DNA from 2 places in the Exiguobacterium sp. HSB13 genome. Region 2 is predicted to be linked to the other one. Evidence: a T-box and tRNA genes for the amino acid it is inferred to sense, from the RefSeq annotation. Region 2 holds a T-box; the other holds one or more tRNA genes.

Region 1 (8,112 bases), 1.2 Mb from region 2:
GCTGAAAAAAGTGACTTGATCATTCGTTTAGGAGAGTGGATCTTTGAGGAAGGGTGTAAGACGCGTAAAGCATTAATTGGTCTGGTTCCAGATGAGTTTACGCTGTCGGTCAACGTATCACCACGCCAGTTGACGAGTGAGGCATTCATGCCATTCATTGAACGAACACTACTCAAGTATGCATTAAAGCCGCAACAAATTAAGATCGAGATCACAGAAAGTCAGTCGCTTGATTTTGAGAGTCAGTCGATTCATCGAGCGCTTAAGCGTATCAAAACGCTCGATTTCCCGGTTTCGCTTGATGATTTCGGAACCGGACATGCCTCATATCACGTCCTAGAACGCTTATTGCCGTTACGCCAATTAAAGATTCCGAAGCAATTCATCGAACAAATCGGCGAATCGGAGAAACGACAATCCATCCTCGAGTCAATTTTCCAATTGAGTCAATCGATGCATGTCGAATGTATCGTTGAGGGCGTAGAGACAGGAGAAGAAGTACGTATTGCCAAGGAAATCGGCATTCATCTATTCCAAGGTTATTTCTTTGCTAAACCGGTACCACTTGAAGAAATCATATGTCTCCTGCAAAAAACAAATGAAGGAACGGTCCGTTGACCAACAAAAGCCACTTCAGTCCGAATCGCTCGGAGGAGAAGTGGCTTTTTAGTATTCATTCCGATCGATACAGGCGATACTGATTTCGTCCTTGCGCTTTGGCTTCGTATAAAGCGCTATCCGCTTGCTTAAATACTGTTTCAGTTGGTTGTTGATGAGCGTAAGCAATACCTGCGGACACCGTAATGGATACGGCATGATCTTGCATGACGAATGGTGTTTGCTGAACGGCTGTTACGATTGTTTCAGCTAGGACGACAGGAGGATGCAATTCAATGTCTGGAACGATGACGATGAATTCTTCACCACCATATCGACCGACCGTAACCGGTGCCGGACAATGCTCGTTCAATAAGATCGAAAAGTGGCGTAAGACAGCGTCTCCGACAGCATGACCGTGGGTATCGTTTATATTCTTAAAGTGATCCAAATCAAACAAGATGACGCCCCAAGCATCTTTACTCTTTTCGAGCGCCGTGACTTTTTCTAAAATGACATGGCGATTCGCGAGTCGCGTCAATTGATCGGTCGAAGCAAGGTAGGATTGATAAGAATAAAGAACAAAATGCTGCTGAAGGAGTGAAGACAAACGATAAAACAAAAAGGCTCCACCAATCGTTAAAATGAAATATGGAATATAAATCGTTCCCCAGGCATCCGCTGGAGAGTTACTCATAATCAATCGCGAGAGTACGAGTAGGGAACCGACCGTGACGATGGCAGAAAAGAAGTAACCTTGCCGTTTGATGAATCGACGACAAATAAAAGAAAGTACTAAAAATCCAAGTAGTGTGATGACAGAACTAAACAGAGCGCTTAGTGAATCTCCACTATCAATCACGAATCGATAAATCAAGAGCATCAGCCCTGTTACGGCAATACTGATATTACCACCGAACAAGGCAGACAAAGCGAGAGGTAATAACCGTAAATCAATCAATGCTCCATTCAAGTCGATTGCATGATGCATAAGTAGAATGCCAGTTATACCATTGGACAGTCCGAAATAGAGACGAGTAGACATTTTAGAGTCAGGTTGAATTGGCAAACGATCACGAAGTAAGTAAAAGGTGAACGTAGAAACGAAAAAAATAATACAGATATTCATAAAAAAGATATTCACTGTTGCAAGCATCATGAAGCCCTTCCTATATCAAAGTTTCAATCCTATAGTCATTGTACGATATCAAGTCATGTAATGACATAAAAATGGAAAAAACAGCCTAATCGGCTGTTTTAACGAATCGGTGCAAATTTTTGAATCTCTTGAACGGCCTCATTCCATGAAGCGACACGAATGACATTATTCGGTACGGCTTTACGGTTATAAGGTGCGTCGAACAAGATGACAGGAATAGATGTGTCTTCTGCGATCTGCACAGCATTCTCTAATCGGTCTTCCATGAATAAATCGAGTGATAAATCACGGACGACTTGTACTTTGTCGTGTGATCCCGTCATGATCAAGGAATCAAGAGGAAGTTCGTGTTGTTTGATCCACTCTTCTGTTACAGGACGAACGAGCTCCGATCGTGCTGTCACGTAATGAAGATCATATTGCTTCCGCAAATTCCATAAGTGATGGCGAACATGTTCTTGAGGGATGGATTCACGATAAATGCCTGTCTCGTGACCAGAGTTCACCATGTAGTCCCAAAATTCGATTTGATTCATATCGGTATACGTATGCAATTCATACTCGGACGCCTGGTCGAAGTCAATCGACGTTCCGAGATATTTATTCATGTAAGTGAAGCAAGAGGATGGATGTGTGATCGTTCCATCAATGTCGATTCCAATTTTCATTTACAGTCACCCACGTTCTAAAAATTTTTCTTCACTTAGTATAACATAGTCGAAATCGAGATACGAAAAAAGACTCCTCGCGAGGGAGAAGTCTTTAATTTATGCGTGGTTCGCTTTTTCGGCTTCTTTTTCAGCCTGTTTTTCGAGAACGATCGCATCAATCTCTTTCTTCAATTCTTCGACCATCGTTGCTTCCGGTACTTTACGAATGATTTCTCCGTGACGGAATAGCAATCCTTCGTTTCGTGCACCAGCGATACCGATATCAGCTTCACGTGCTTCACCAGGACCGTTGACCGCACATCCGAGAACCGCAACTTTGATGTTCGCTTGGATGTTTTCGATATAGTCTTCGATTTCTGCAGCGATCGACATTAAATCGATTTCGATCCGACCACATGTTGGACATGAGATCAATGTCGCTGCGTTCGCTGCGAGACCAAATGATTTCAAGACTTCTTTTGCGACTTTTACTTCTTCGACAGGGTCCGCTGAAAGAGATACACGAACCGTGTTTCCGATTCCCCGTGACAAGATCGCGCCAAGTCCGGCTGCTGATTTTAATGAACCAGAGCGAAGTGGACCAGATTCCGTAATCCCGACATGAAGTGGGTAGTCGAATGATTCAGAAGCGAGCTGATACGCTTCAAGCGCCAACTGTACGTCAGATGCTTTAAGCGAGACGATGATATCGTGGAAGTCAAGATCTTCGAGGATCTTAATGTGGTGCAACGCGCTCTCAACCATACCACGAGCAGTTGGATAGCCATATTTTTCAAGAATATGCTTTTCAAGGGAACCGGCGTTTACCCCAATACGAATTGGGATGTTTTTCGCTTTTGCTGCTGTCACGACGGCTTCGACCTTTTCGCGACGACCGATGTTACCCGGGTTGATCCGGATTTTATCGACGCCAGCTTCGATTGCCATGAGCGCGAGTTTATAGTTGAAGTGGATGTCTACGACAAGCGGAATGTTGATTCGGCTTTTGATTTCTGCAAGTGCGAGCGCATCACGTTCTTCTGGACAAGCGACGCGGACGATTTGGCAACCAGCTTCTTCAAGGCGTAGGATTTCAGCGACTGTCGCTTCGACGTCGTGTGTTTTAGTTGTCGTCATACTTTGGATGATGACTTCATTATTTCCACCAATGACAAGGTCCCCTACACGAACGGGACGAGTCTTAGAGCGATGGACCATTTTCGGCATATCGAAAATCTCCTTTTGTGGCATACCGCCATATTGTTTATGTTTACCTTTTCTATCATATCGAACTATTCCCTAAAAATCGAGAAACAAGAACGAAAATTGAACATTTACAATTGTTTAATGAAAGAAGGGCGTCCGTCAATCCGTCGGACGCCTGATTTTAATACTCATTGGGGTTTACGTGAAGCGCGTGGCTTTGAGGAACGGGCAATCCATAATGGCACTAATGTGTAGACGAAGTGTCCAATTACGAGCACCCCGATTCCGAAGCGAGGATAATCGAGTTGGTATAGAAGCATACCAAGTGGGAAGGACCAGAGATTCGTTGCAACCGTATAAGGAAACGTTTGGCGATACGCCCACGGACGGGGAAGTAACAATCGGACAAATCCTTTTGTGAGATACGCCATAAACAATACGTAAAGTAATACAGCGATTGCGATAAAGATGAAATGAAGGATAAACCAGACGACGATCGGGATGTTTTTTTGTAAAAAGAAGGAATCAATGACCGTTGTCCAAAAAGAAATCCAAGCTAATCCACAGAAATAAAGGGAAACATCTGCCAAACGAAGACGCAAAAACGGACGATTTGGGATTAAGGAAGTTTGTAAGTAATTAATCAGTTGACGTAAAAATGACAAGTAAATCACTCTTTCTATTGTTTTATAACAGAACTTATTTAATTTATTTTCATTGGTAATAAAGGCTTTTTGTGTAATGGTACAGATTAATAAAACCTTAACAAACGGATGTCGGAAAAACTATTTACAAGTTCACTGGACCTTTACATAATAGGGGAGTCGAAAAAATAAACTTTACAAACACATCAATCCACATGAAATAAAGGAGCTGGCAAGATGAACTATGATTTGCAGGAAATGATTTTCACCTTCATTGGTGGACTCGGGATTTTCCTTTTCGGTATTAAGTATATGGGAGATGGGCTCCAAAAAACAGCAGGAGACCGATTACGTTACATCCTCGATAAATATACGACGAATCCACTATTAGGTATTCTAGCAGGTATCGTTGTCACGATTTTAATTCAATCTTCGTCAGGGACGACCGTCATCGTCGTCGGTCTCGTTAGTGCGGGTCTGATGAATTTACGACAGGCGATCGGAGTCGTCATGGGGGCAAACATCGGAACAACGATTACTGCCTTCATCATCGGCTTTAACGTCAAGGAAGCAGCGCTTCCAGCGATTGCGATTGGTGCTTTCTTGATCTTCTTCTTCAATAAAGAACGGGTTCAATACATCGGACAGATTTTCTTCGGATTTGGTGCATTGTTCTATGGTCTCACTTTGATGGGCGACGGAATGGCTCCGCTTGAATCAAGCGTCTGGTTCCGTGAGTTGACTGTATCGATGTCGGATAACCCATTGCTGGGTGTCTTCGTCGGAACAATCTTTACTGTTCTTGTTCAGTCGTCGTCAGCAACGATCGGTATCTTACAAGAGTTGTACGCTGGTGGCATGATCGATATCAAAGCAGCTCTTCCGGTCTTGTTCGGTGATAACATCGGAACGACGATCACAGCAGTACTCGCAGCACTTGGTGCGTCGATTGCAGCTAAACGAACAGCAGCAGCACACGTCATCTTCAATATCATCGGAACAGTATTGTTCCTGATTGCATTACCAATCTTCTCAAGCTTCATCATATGGATCACAGGCACGCTTGAATTAGGTCCGAAAATGCAAATCGCCTTTGCACACGGAACATTCAACGTCGTCAATACGTTGATTCAATGTTGGTTCATTGCGCAAATCGCATGGCTTGTACAAAAAATCGTACCGGGTACGGATACGACGATTGATTCAAAACCGCGTCATCTCGATCAAAATATCTTGAACCAATCTTCGGCACTCGCATTAAACCAAGCGAAGCTTGAAGTGTTACGAATGGGTGAATTCTCAAAAGATGCGCTTGCAAAAGCACACCGTTACACACAATCGCATGATAAAAAGGATGTATCAGAATCAGAACAGATCGAATATGCGATTAATCATTTAAATACAGAAGTCACAAGTTATCTCGTTAAAGTAGCGGCACATGATCTATCAGAGCGTGAATCAAATGAACACTCGTTACTGATGCATGCCGTCAATGACTTTGAACGAATTGGTGACCACGTCGAAAACATCGTCGAATTGGTCGATTTCCAAATCGTCAACCGGATTCAGTTCACATCATCAGCGAAACAAGAGCTTGATGATATGTATGCCTTGACGCAAGAAATCGTCGACTGTGCCGTTCGCGCCGTCGAAGAGGACGATGTTACACGAGCTCGCAAAGTTCTAGAACTCGAAGGTAAACTTGATGCACTCGAACGTTCATTCCGTAAACACCATGTCCTTCGTGTTAACGCTGGCGAATGTACGGGCCAAGCAGGGATGATCTTCGTCGATCTCTTGTCGAACCTCGAACGAATTGGCGATCATGCTGTAAACATCACGGATCTCGTCCTTGAACAGCGGACGGCATTAACGAACTAAGCGAAATACGATTTGTCTATGACAGCTGATTTCAAAAAATGAAATCAGCTGTTTGTTTTTTTGAAATAGCATATTGACAAGTTTCGCCACATCTCGTAATCTAGTAAGAGTAAAGCAACATACATCATGGCGGTGTAGCTCAGCTGGCTAGAGCGTACGGTTCATACCCGTGAGGTCGTGGGTTCGACTCCCTCCGCCGCTACTATTACTTAAGGACCCTTAGCTCAGCTGGTTAGAGCTGACGGCTCATAACCGTCCGGTCGCAGGTTCGAGCCCTGCAGGGTCCATTCAGTAGAACGCACCTCGTTGAAAAACGAGGTGCGTTTATTTTTGTTCCTCCGGGGAATAGTAAAGATATTGTAATAATATTCATACTATAGTAACTAAGGGAGAGCGAAGAGAGATGGAACGTAACCATACGATGATGCAGTTTTTTGAGTGGCATGTAGAGAATGATGGGAAGCACTGGCAACGCTTGAAAGAGCGGGCGCCTGAATTACGTGCTGCCGGCATCACGTCCGTGTGGATTCCACCGGCGTCAAAAGGTCAATCAGATGAAGATACAGGATATGGAATTTATGACGTATATGATTTAGGCGAATTTGATCAAAAAGGAACGGTCCGTACGAAATATGGTACAAAGGATGAACTCGTCGAAGCGATTCAAGTCGCTCGTGAGAATGACATCGCCATTTATGCGGATGTTGTCATGAACCATAAAGCAGCAGCCGATGAACTTGAGACAATCAATGTCGTTGAGGTCCATCCAGAAGACCGTTCGAAAGAAATTTCAGAAGAATTCGAAATCGAAGCATGGACGAAATTTACGTTCCCTGGTCGAAACGGAAAATATTCGGATTTTGTCTGGACACATGAATTCTTTAATGGAACGGATTTCGATGCCCGTGAAGAAAAAACCGGTGTCTTCAAGATATCCGGTAAAAATAAAGACTGGAACGATCAAGTCGATGACGAATTCGGAAACTATGATTATTTGATGTTCGCGAACATCGATTATAACCATCCGGAAGTACGTGAAGAGATGATCCGCTGGGGGCATTGGTTCCAAGAGACGATTGACTGCCAAGGATTCCGACTCGACGCCATCAAACATATCAATTATGAATTCGTTCATGAATTTGCAAAATCGATGATCGAGAAAAATGATGGCGATTTCTATATGGTCGGGGAGTTCTGGAAATCAGATCTCGATGATTGCCGTCATTTCCTTGATAGCGTTGATTACACGATCGATTTGTTCGACGTTCCCCTTCATTATAAATTCCATGAAGCTTCGAACCAGGGACAAGAGTTTGATTTAACAACGTTGTTTGCAGATACGCTCGTCGAATCACACCCGACGAATGCCGTCACGTTCGTCGATAATCATGATTCACAACCAGGTGAATCACTCGAATCATGGGTAGATGACTGGTTCAAACAGCATGCGTATGCATCGATCTTACTTCGGAAAGACGGTTATCCATGTGTCTTCTACGGTGACTATTATGGAGTGCAAGGACCTCATCCTGTAGAGGGTAAAAAAGAAATGATTGATGCTTTACTGTATGCACGTTATCACAAAGCATATGGTGACCAAGAAGATTATCTCGATGATCCGCATTGCGTCGGTTGGGTTCGTCGAGGCGTAGAAGAAATCGAGAACTCTGGCTGTGCTGTCTTATTGTCGAATGCTGACATGTGCGAGAAGCGCATGTTCGTTGGTGAAGAGCGCGCGGGACAAGAGTGGTTCGATTATACGAACCACCAAGATCACCCAGTTGTGATCGACGATGAAGGATTCGGTGTCTTCCCAGTTCCAGGTGGAGGTGTCTCTGTTTTTGCTCCACGAGAAGTCGAGTAAATCCGAGGGTCTTGACTTGCGTCAACACAGGTTCTTTTGCTAGTCTTAAAGGGTATTGAAGTTTTCGAAAATAGCACAAAGGGGGACATGAACATGTCAAAATTTGAATTA
Region 2 (8,112 bases):
AGACAGAAATCACTGATCCGAGAGGAATGATTGGTTATCGTCTCGAAGTAACAGGAAAGCTCATCATCGGAGCAAAGACGATCCTACATAGCATTAAACGTTCCATTGAACGGGCTGGTTTAGAGCTTGCTGGATATGTGCTGGAGAGTTTAGCGGTATCTAGAATCGCAGCATCGATTGATGAACTCGAACTCGGTGTTGGAATCATCGACATCGGACATGAGACGACGACACTTTCCATCTATGAAAAGAATGATCTCGTCTACTCGACGACGTTGCCATACGGTGGCGATCATCTGACACGTGATTTGACGTATAAGATGAATTGTAAATATCAAGATGCGAAGCTCGCAAAAGAAGAGTACGGTGTTGCACTTGAAGCACTCGGTGATCCGGAAGAGAAAGTTTCTTACGTCACGATCAACGGGGAACATCGTTTCGAGCCACAATCGGAAATCGGTTTCGTGTTAGAAGCGCGACTTGAAGAAATCTTCGAGATGATTCAAAAACGAATGACGCAAGCCGGATACGCTCATATGAACAGCGGTTTAATCTTGTGTGGCGGAAGTTCTTCATTGCCGGGAATTGACCAGCTCGGGAAACGAATCTTTAAGCAAAGCGTCAATGTCTATCAACCTGCTAGTCTTGGCATTCGTCATCCGAAGTATGCCGTCGCAGCTGGTATGTTACGTTATGTACTTTCACGAAGCGCCGTATCGAAATCAGGTTTCGACCGGGCGGAAGAAAAGGAAGTCGTAGCACACGGACGTGAACAGGATGCACCGCTCATGAACGAACAAGCGACACCTGTTCGAGAAGAACGGTCGACACGTGAACAGCCTCCAAAAGAGAAAAAGTCATTCAGCAGTTTCTTTGAGAAATTCTTTGGTTAATGCCTACAAAAAATCCAATGAGTAAAAAATATTAGGGGGCCCTTTTTATGTTGCATTTTGATGAAATGATGGACCAAGTAGCAAAAATCAAGGTCATCGGTGTAGGTGGTGGCGGTTCGAACGCCGTCAACCGAATGATTGAACACGGTGTCCAAGGCGTAGAATTCATCGCAGTAAACACGGATGCGCAGGCATTGAACATGTCACAAGCTGACGTAAAACTACAACTCGGTGCTAAATTAACACGCGGTCTCGGTGCGGGTGCCAATCCGGAAATCGGTAAAAAAGCGGCGGAAGAGAGCCGTGAGCAATTAACGGAAATCCTTTCTGGCGCTGACATGGTCTTCGTCACAGCGGGAATGGGTGGCGGAACGGGTACAGGAGCTGCTCCTGTCATCGCGGAGATTTCAAAAGAGATCGGCGCATTGACAGTCGGTGTCGTTACAAAACCATTCATGTTTGAAGGACGCAAACGGATGCAACATGCTGTTTCAGGTGTCCAGAACTTCAAAGAAAAAGTCGATACGTTAATCGTCATCCCGAACGACAAGTTGCTTGAAATTGTCGATCGGAACACACCAATGCTTGAAGCGTTCAAAGAAGCGGATAACGTCTTGCGTCAAGGTGTACAAGGTATTACCGACTTGATCGCCGTACCTGGTCTCATCAACCTCGACTTCGCCGATGTGAAGACGATCATGACCGAAAAAGGTTCTGCATTGATGGGTGTAGGTGTCGCAACAGGCGAACACCGTGCGACGGAAGCAGCGAAAAAAGCGATTTCGAGTCCGTTGCTTGAGACATCAATCGAAGGCGCAAAAGGTGTTCTGATGAACATCACGGGTAGTGCGAACCTTAGCTTGTACGAAGTGACGGAAGCCGCACAAATCGTTCAGAGTGCAGCCGATGAGGAAGTCAACTTGATCTTCGGTTCTGTCATCAACGATAACCTCGAAGATGAAATCATCGTTACAGTCATCGCGACAGAGTTCGAAAACGAACCACTCGATTTCGAAATTCCATCGGCACAAGAGATGATGAAGAATCTTCTAAAGAAAAAACAAGCGACTCCACCACCAACAGAGGAGTCAAAACCACAAGTCGAAGAGACACCTGTCAGCTCGAATCCTGAACCGGCTAAAGCGCCAGATGTCGAAGAAACGATGGACATCCCATCTTTCCTTCGCCGGAATAATCGTTGATCGATGTTCCAGTGACACGACTGCTAAACGATGAGGTGTCGCGAAAGCGGCGCCTCTTTTTTTAAAATCAAAGGAGGCATGAACATGTTTGGACAATGGATCAAATGGGATACACCGACAGGTACCGTACGTGCCGCCTTTACGACGAAGTTCGCTGCCCCTCATGAAAACGGAAATTTAGGATTACATGTCAACGATGATCGCGACGGTGTCATCCAGAACCGACAAGTCATCGCACGTCAGCTTGATCTATCCCTCGAGAACTCGATTTGGGCACAGCAAGTTCACGGAAATCACGTCGAACAGGTGACGACACTTGACTCTGGGCGCGGTGCTTTGGATTACGAAACAGCGATTCCGGGTACAGATGGATTGGTGACGACTGATTCGAATGTTTTATTGATGATGCTCTTCGCTGACTGTGTTCCGCTTGTCTTCTGTGATCCGACGACAGGAATCATCGCGAATACGCACGCCGGTTGGCGCGGAACTGTCGGCAATATCGTCGAGGAAACAGTCAAGCAAATGGAACGTGCGGGTGCGAGTCGTTCATCGATTCAAATGGTCATTGGTCCCTCGATCCGTGATTGTTGTTACGAAGTCGATCAACCCGTCATCGATGCAATCGATGCGCTTGAACTCGATGAGACTCCTTACATACGCAAGGAAGATGGAAAAGCGATGTTATCGCTACAAAAAACGAACGCTGCGCTAGCTGAGCGTTGTGGAGTCGGTGACGTCCTGGACACAGGTCTATGTACACACTGTCAGGCGGAAGATTACTTCTCTTATCGCCACGGCGACCACGGTGGTCGCTTTGCAAGTTTGATCGTAAAGGAGTCATTGGATGTCAATTCTTGATAATGTACAAGAGGTTACGAAACGAATGGAACAAGCAAGCGAAAAGAGTTCTTCTGAAAAGCAGGTACAGTTGATTGGCGTGACGAAATCAGTCTCAAGTCAAGTTGCTTCTGAATTATTAGCGGCAGGCGTGACACATCTCGGAGAAAACCGTCCGGATGGACTACTTGAAAAACAGGCGGAACTCGGACGAACGGCATGTACGTGGCACTTCATCGGTACGTTACAGACACGTAAAGTTCGTCAAATCATCGATGCCATTGACGTGTTGCATTCCCTCGACCGTCTTCATTTGGCGGAAGAGATCAATAAACGAACGGACCGAATCATTGATTGTTTCATTCAAGTCAACGTTTCTGGAGAAGAATCGAAGCAAGGCATTGCACCTGAGGATGTACCGTCGTTCTTACATGAAATCGGTCAGTATCCAGCGATTCGTGTCATCGGACTGATGACGATGGCACCGTTAACGGAAGATGCGACGCGTATCCGTGAGGTATTTCGTTCATTAAAAACATTGCAAGAAGAGGTCAAGGCGAAAAAATTGTCGTATGCTCCATGTATGGAGTTATCTATGGGAATGTCGTCTGATTTTGAAATCGCCATCGAAGAAGGGGCGACGTTCGTCCGAATCGGGACGACGCTCGTTCACACCTAAACGAGAAGAAGGGAGAATGGATATGGGTTTTAAATCAAAAATGCAAAATCTATTTCTCGGCAACAGCGACGATTTAGATGAACTTGAATATGAAAATGATGCTACAATAAATAAAGGTAGAGGTGCTTCACAACAAGAGTATGAAGAGTATTACGAGGAATCTACCCCAAGTGTTACTCAAAAGGAGGACAGCGTGAGACAATCGAATATCGTGCCGCTTCATGCGACGAAAAAAACGAAATCGCAAGTTATTTTGAGTGAACCACGTGTCTTCAACGAAGCCCAGGAAATCGGGGAACATCTTCGTCAGAACCGTGCTGTCATCGTCAATATGCAGCGTATGTCAAAAGATCAATCACGACAGATGATCAATTTCTTATCTGGTGTCGTCTTCGCTCTCGATGGAACGATTACGACGATCAGTCAGAATACCCTCCTCTGTGTTCCGAACAACGTCGAGTTGGCTGGTAGCATCTCGAATCTTCTTGGAGAAGATGATATTAATCATAAGGGGTGGTAAGTATGGATTCTCAAGTGATGTACGCAATTGGTCGTACATTGAGTACGTTATTACAGTATTACAGTTACGTCATGATCGTTTATATCCTGCTATCGTGGTTCCCGAATGCCCGTGATTCGAAATTCGGACAAGTGCTCGCAATGTTAGTCGAGCCATTCCTAGCGCCCTTCCGTCGTATCATCCCGCCTATCGGGGGCATGCTGGATATCTCGCCGATTGTAGCCTTCCTCGTCTTGAACTTGGCTCAATCGGGCATTCGAGCAATCTTTTTAGTATGAGCGTATACGATCATTATCGTGGAAGCGAGCGGGAATTCGTCGATTCAGTCTTGAACTGGATCGATCATGTGGAAGCGACCTATACGTTCAAATTAACGGATTTCCTAGATCCACGTGAACAACAAATCACACAAGAACTCGTCGGTTCGAAATGCGCCCTCTTTTTTGAGGGCGGTTTCGAAGGCGCTGAACGTAAACGGGCAATCCTCGCACCAGATTATTATGAATACAACGCGGATGACTTTGACATCTCCATCTATCGCATTCATTATCCTACTAAATTCGTTGAACTTTCTCATCGTCAAGTCACCGGTACATTATTGAACGTCGGATTGAAACGAGCCAAATTCGGCGACGTCATCATCCAGGATCAAGTACAATTTGCCGTCGCGGACGAAGTCGCGACCTATATCGAAGCAAACGTCGAACGAGCAGGGAAGACGAAGATTCGTCTTTCACGTGTTGAGGCGGAAGACCGTTTGAAAGTGAAGGATCAAGAGTGGGAAGAGACACTTGGGTTCGTCAGTTCACTCCGGTTCGATACGGTCGTGAGTGAAATTCTCGGCTTCTCACGTCAAAAAGCACAGACGCTCATTAAACAAGGTGAAAGTAAGGTCAATTATAAAGTAGTGGATGATTCGAGTTTCATGCTAGAAGAAGGCGATTTGCTTTCCTTGCGTGGAACAGGACGTGTCAAGTTGATTGCAATCCTCGGATCAACAAAACGTGACCGGATCAAGCTGCAATACGGTATTTTAAAAGGATAAGATAAATGCGGAGGAGGAATTCATCATGCCATTAACGCCACTCGATATTCATAATAAGGAGTTCACACGAAAGTTTCGCGGCTATGACGAAGATGAAGTGAACGAATTCCTAGATCAAGTCATCAAGGATTTTGAATTGTTGTTGCGTGAGAATCGTCAACAACAGGAAGTCATTCAAAACATGCAAGCACGCGTTGATTACTTTAGTTCGATGGAAGAAACATTGAACAAATCGATCATTGTCGCACAGGAAGCGGCTGAAGAAGTCAAAGCCAATGCTTCAAAAGAAGCGAGCTTGATCCTAAAGCAAGCAGAACGTGAAGCAGAGCAGTTGCAAGATGCGGCGCAACGCCGGGCACAACGGACAGACTTCGAAGTAGAGCAAATGCGCAAAAAAATCGAACTCTATCGTAATCGATTCAAAGTATTGATCGATGCACAGATGGAATTATTGACGAGCCATGACTGGGATGCGTTTGATTTCTCTTCTCGTGGAGCGCTTGACGATGTTCCAGCAGTTGCGTATAATGACGACGATGTCGTATAAATAAAAATCAATGACAAGGACACGTCGCATCTTGGACGGTTGACAGCGAATCGGGGAATGGTGGAAGCCCGAACAACGAAAAAGATGGGGTATCCCCTTGGAGTGCATGACTGAACGTTCGCTGAACAGTAAGTCATGCCGGCTCACTCCCGTTATCGAGTACTTAAGCGGTCTTGTGTCGTCGAATTGACGAGCAGGATTAGTAGGGTGGTACCGCGAGTTCAGCCAAGCTCGTCCCTATCTCAGGGATGAGCTTGGCTTTTTTTGTACTTTTAAAGCGAAAGGTGAGAGATGGTCAGATGGATTACAAAGAAACCTTATTGATGATGAAAACGGAGTTTTTAATGCGAGGCAACTTGCCGAAACGTGAACCAGATATGCAAGCACGTTGGGAAGAGATGGACCTCTACGCTGCGGTCCAAGAAAAAAATGCTGGGAAGCCAACGTTCATCCTTCACGATGGTCCTCCGTATGCGAATGGTGACATCCACATGGGTCACGGATTGAATAAAGTTTTAAAGGACATTATCGTTCGTTATAAATCGATGAATGGCTTCCAGTCGCCTTACGTACCAGGTTGGGACACACACGGATTACCAATCGAAACAGCACTTCAAAAAGCCGGCGTTGATCGTAAATCGATGACGGTCGCGGAATTCCGTGAATTATGTGCGAAATATGCGCTCGAACAAGTCGATCACCAACGCGAGCAATTCAAACGCCTCGGCGTTCTCGGTGACTATGACAACCCATATATCACCCTGCAACCAGAATTTGAAGCAGCGCAAATTCGTTTATTCGGAGATATGGCGAACAAAGGCTATATCTATAAAGGGAAGAAGCCAGTCTATTGGTCACCATCTTCTGAATCGGCACTCGCTGAAGCAGAAATCGAATATCAGGATAAACGATCAGCTGCCATCTATGTCGCGTTCCAAGTCATGGACGGAAAAAACATCTTAGAGCCGACGGATCATTTCGTCATCTGGACGACGACACCATGGACGATTCCAGCGAACCTTGGAATCTCTGTCAGTGCGGAACTGACGTATGCGCGGATCGAATATCAAGGAAAAGGCTATATCGTAGCGGAAACACTCGTTCCTGAAGTCATCGAAGCACTCGGATGGGAAGATGCAACAGTCGGACGTGTCTTCAATGGTGCGGACTTCGAGTACATCAAGGCAAAACATCCGCTTTACGATCGTGAATCACTCGTCATGCTTGGCGATCACGTTACAGCAGAAGCGACAGGTGTCGTTCATACAGCTCCAGGTCACGGGGAAGATGACTTCCGCATCGGTCAAGCGTACGGTCTTGACGTCCTTTGCCCAGTTGACGATAAAGGAGTCATGACAGCAGAAGCTCCTGGATTTGAAGGTATGTTCTATGAGGATGCGAACAAAGAAATCGGTCTCGCCCTCGAAGAAGCAGGAGCTCTCTTAAAACTATCGTTCATCAAACACTCGTATCCACACGACTGGCGGACGAAAAAACCGGTCATCTTCCGGGCAACGCCACAGTGGTTCGCTTCAATCAAAGACTTCCGTGCAGAAATCCTTGATGAGATCAAAGGCGTCCAGTGGGTACCAGAGTGGGGCGAAACACGTCTTCACAACATGTTTAAAGACCGCGGCGACTGGGTCATCTCACGTCAACGTGCTTGGGGCGTTCCACTTCCAATCTTCTACGCTGAAGACGGTACGGAAATCGTCACACCGGAAACGATTGATCATATCGCTAACCTGTTCGCAGCTCACGGATCAAACGTCTGGTATGAGCGCGAAGCAGTCGACTTGCTTCCTGAAGGATTCACACATCCAGCAAGCCCGAACGGTATCTTCAAAAAAGAAACGGACATCATGGATGTCTGGTTCGATTCTGGTTCATCACATGCCGGTGTCCTTGCGACACGTCCTGAATTGACGCGTCCGGCGGATCTCTATCTTGAAGGATCTGACCAATACCGCGGTTGGTTTAACTCTTCGTTATCGACATCTGTCGCAACGACAGGGAAAGCACCATATAAAGCGGTCGTCAGTCACGGATTCGTCTTGGATGGTCAAGGTCGTAAGATGTCTAAATCGATCGGTAACACGATCGCACCGATCCAAGTCATGCAACAATTCGGAGCAGAGATTCTTCGCTTATGGGTCGCATCTGTTGATTATCAAGCCGATGTCCGGGCGTCGATGGATAACTTCAAACAAGTCTCAGAGTCATACCGGAAAATCCGCAACACGGTTCGTTTCCTTCTCGGAAACTTGGATCAATTCGATCCTGCGGCGCATCGTGTCGCATTTGAAGACTTACCAGAGTCAGACCGTTTCATGCGGACGAAATTGGACCAACTTGTTGGAAAAGTAAAAGCGGCATATGATGCGTA

Evidence for each region. The T-box of region 2 lies ahead of ileS (isoleucine--tRNA ligase). A T-box ahead of a tRNA ligase gene usually reads a tRNA of that ligase, here a tRNA-Ile.
Region 1: it has a tRNA-Ile gene. The T-box ahead of ileS (isoleucine--tRNA ligase) is inferred to sense a tRNA for this amino acid. The anticodon was not compared.

What each region holds. Positions count from the first base shown of each region.
Region 1 is NZ_JBUZOM010000001.1:197,004-205,115, forward strand. Features, by position in the region: gene ACZGCQ_RS01000 (EAL domain-containing protein) at 1-618, shown strand, start outside; gene ACZGCQ_RS01005 (GGDEF domain-containing protein) at 674-1,756, opposite strand; gene ACZGCQ_RS01010 (5' nucleotidase, NT5C type) at 1,855-2,424, opposite strand; gene ispG (flavodoxin-dependent (E)-4-hydroxy-3-methylbut-2-enyl-diphosphate synthase) at 2,524-3,633, opposite strand; gene ACZGCQ_RS01020 (hypothetical protein) at 3,801-4,286, opposite strand; gene ACZGCQ_RS01025 (Na/Pi cotransporter family protein) at 4,494-6,137, shown strand; tRNA gene ACZGCQ_RS01030 (tRNA-Met) at 6,266-6,339, shown strand; tRNA gene ACZGCQ_RS01035 (tRNA-Ile) at 6,351-6,424, shown strand; gene ACZGCQ_RS01040 (alpha-amylase) at 6,541-8,001, shown strand; gene ACZGCQ_RS01045 (superoxide dismutase) at 8,095-8,112, shown strand, end outside.
Region 2 is NZ_JBUZOM010000001.1:1,381,528-1,389,639, reverse strand. Features, by position in the region: gene ftsA (cell division protein FtsA) at 1-893, shown strand, start outside; gene ftsZ (cell division protein FtsZ) at 941-2,095, shown strand; gene pgeF (peptidoglycan editing factor PgeF) at 2,180-2,956, shown strand; gene ACZGCQ_RS07505 (YggS family pyridoxal phosphate-dependent enzyme) at 2,943-3,614, shown strand; gene ACZGCQ_RS07500 (cell division protein SepF) at 3,808-4,134, shown strand; gene ACZGCQ_RS07495 (YggT family protein) at 4,137-4,412, shown strand; gene ACZGCQ_RS07490 (YlmH family RNA-binding protein) at 4,409-5,179, shown strand; gene ACZGCQ_RS07485 (DivIVA domain-containing protein) at 5,205-5,726, shown strand; T-box leader at 5,728-5,968, shown strand; gene ileS (isoleucine--tRNA ligase) at 6,026-8,112, shown strand, end outside.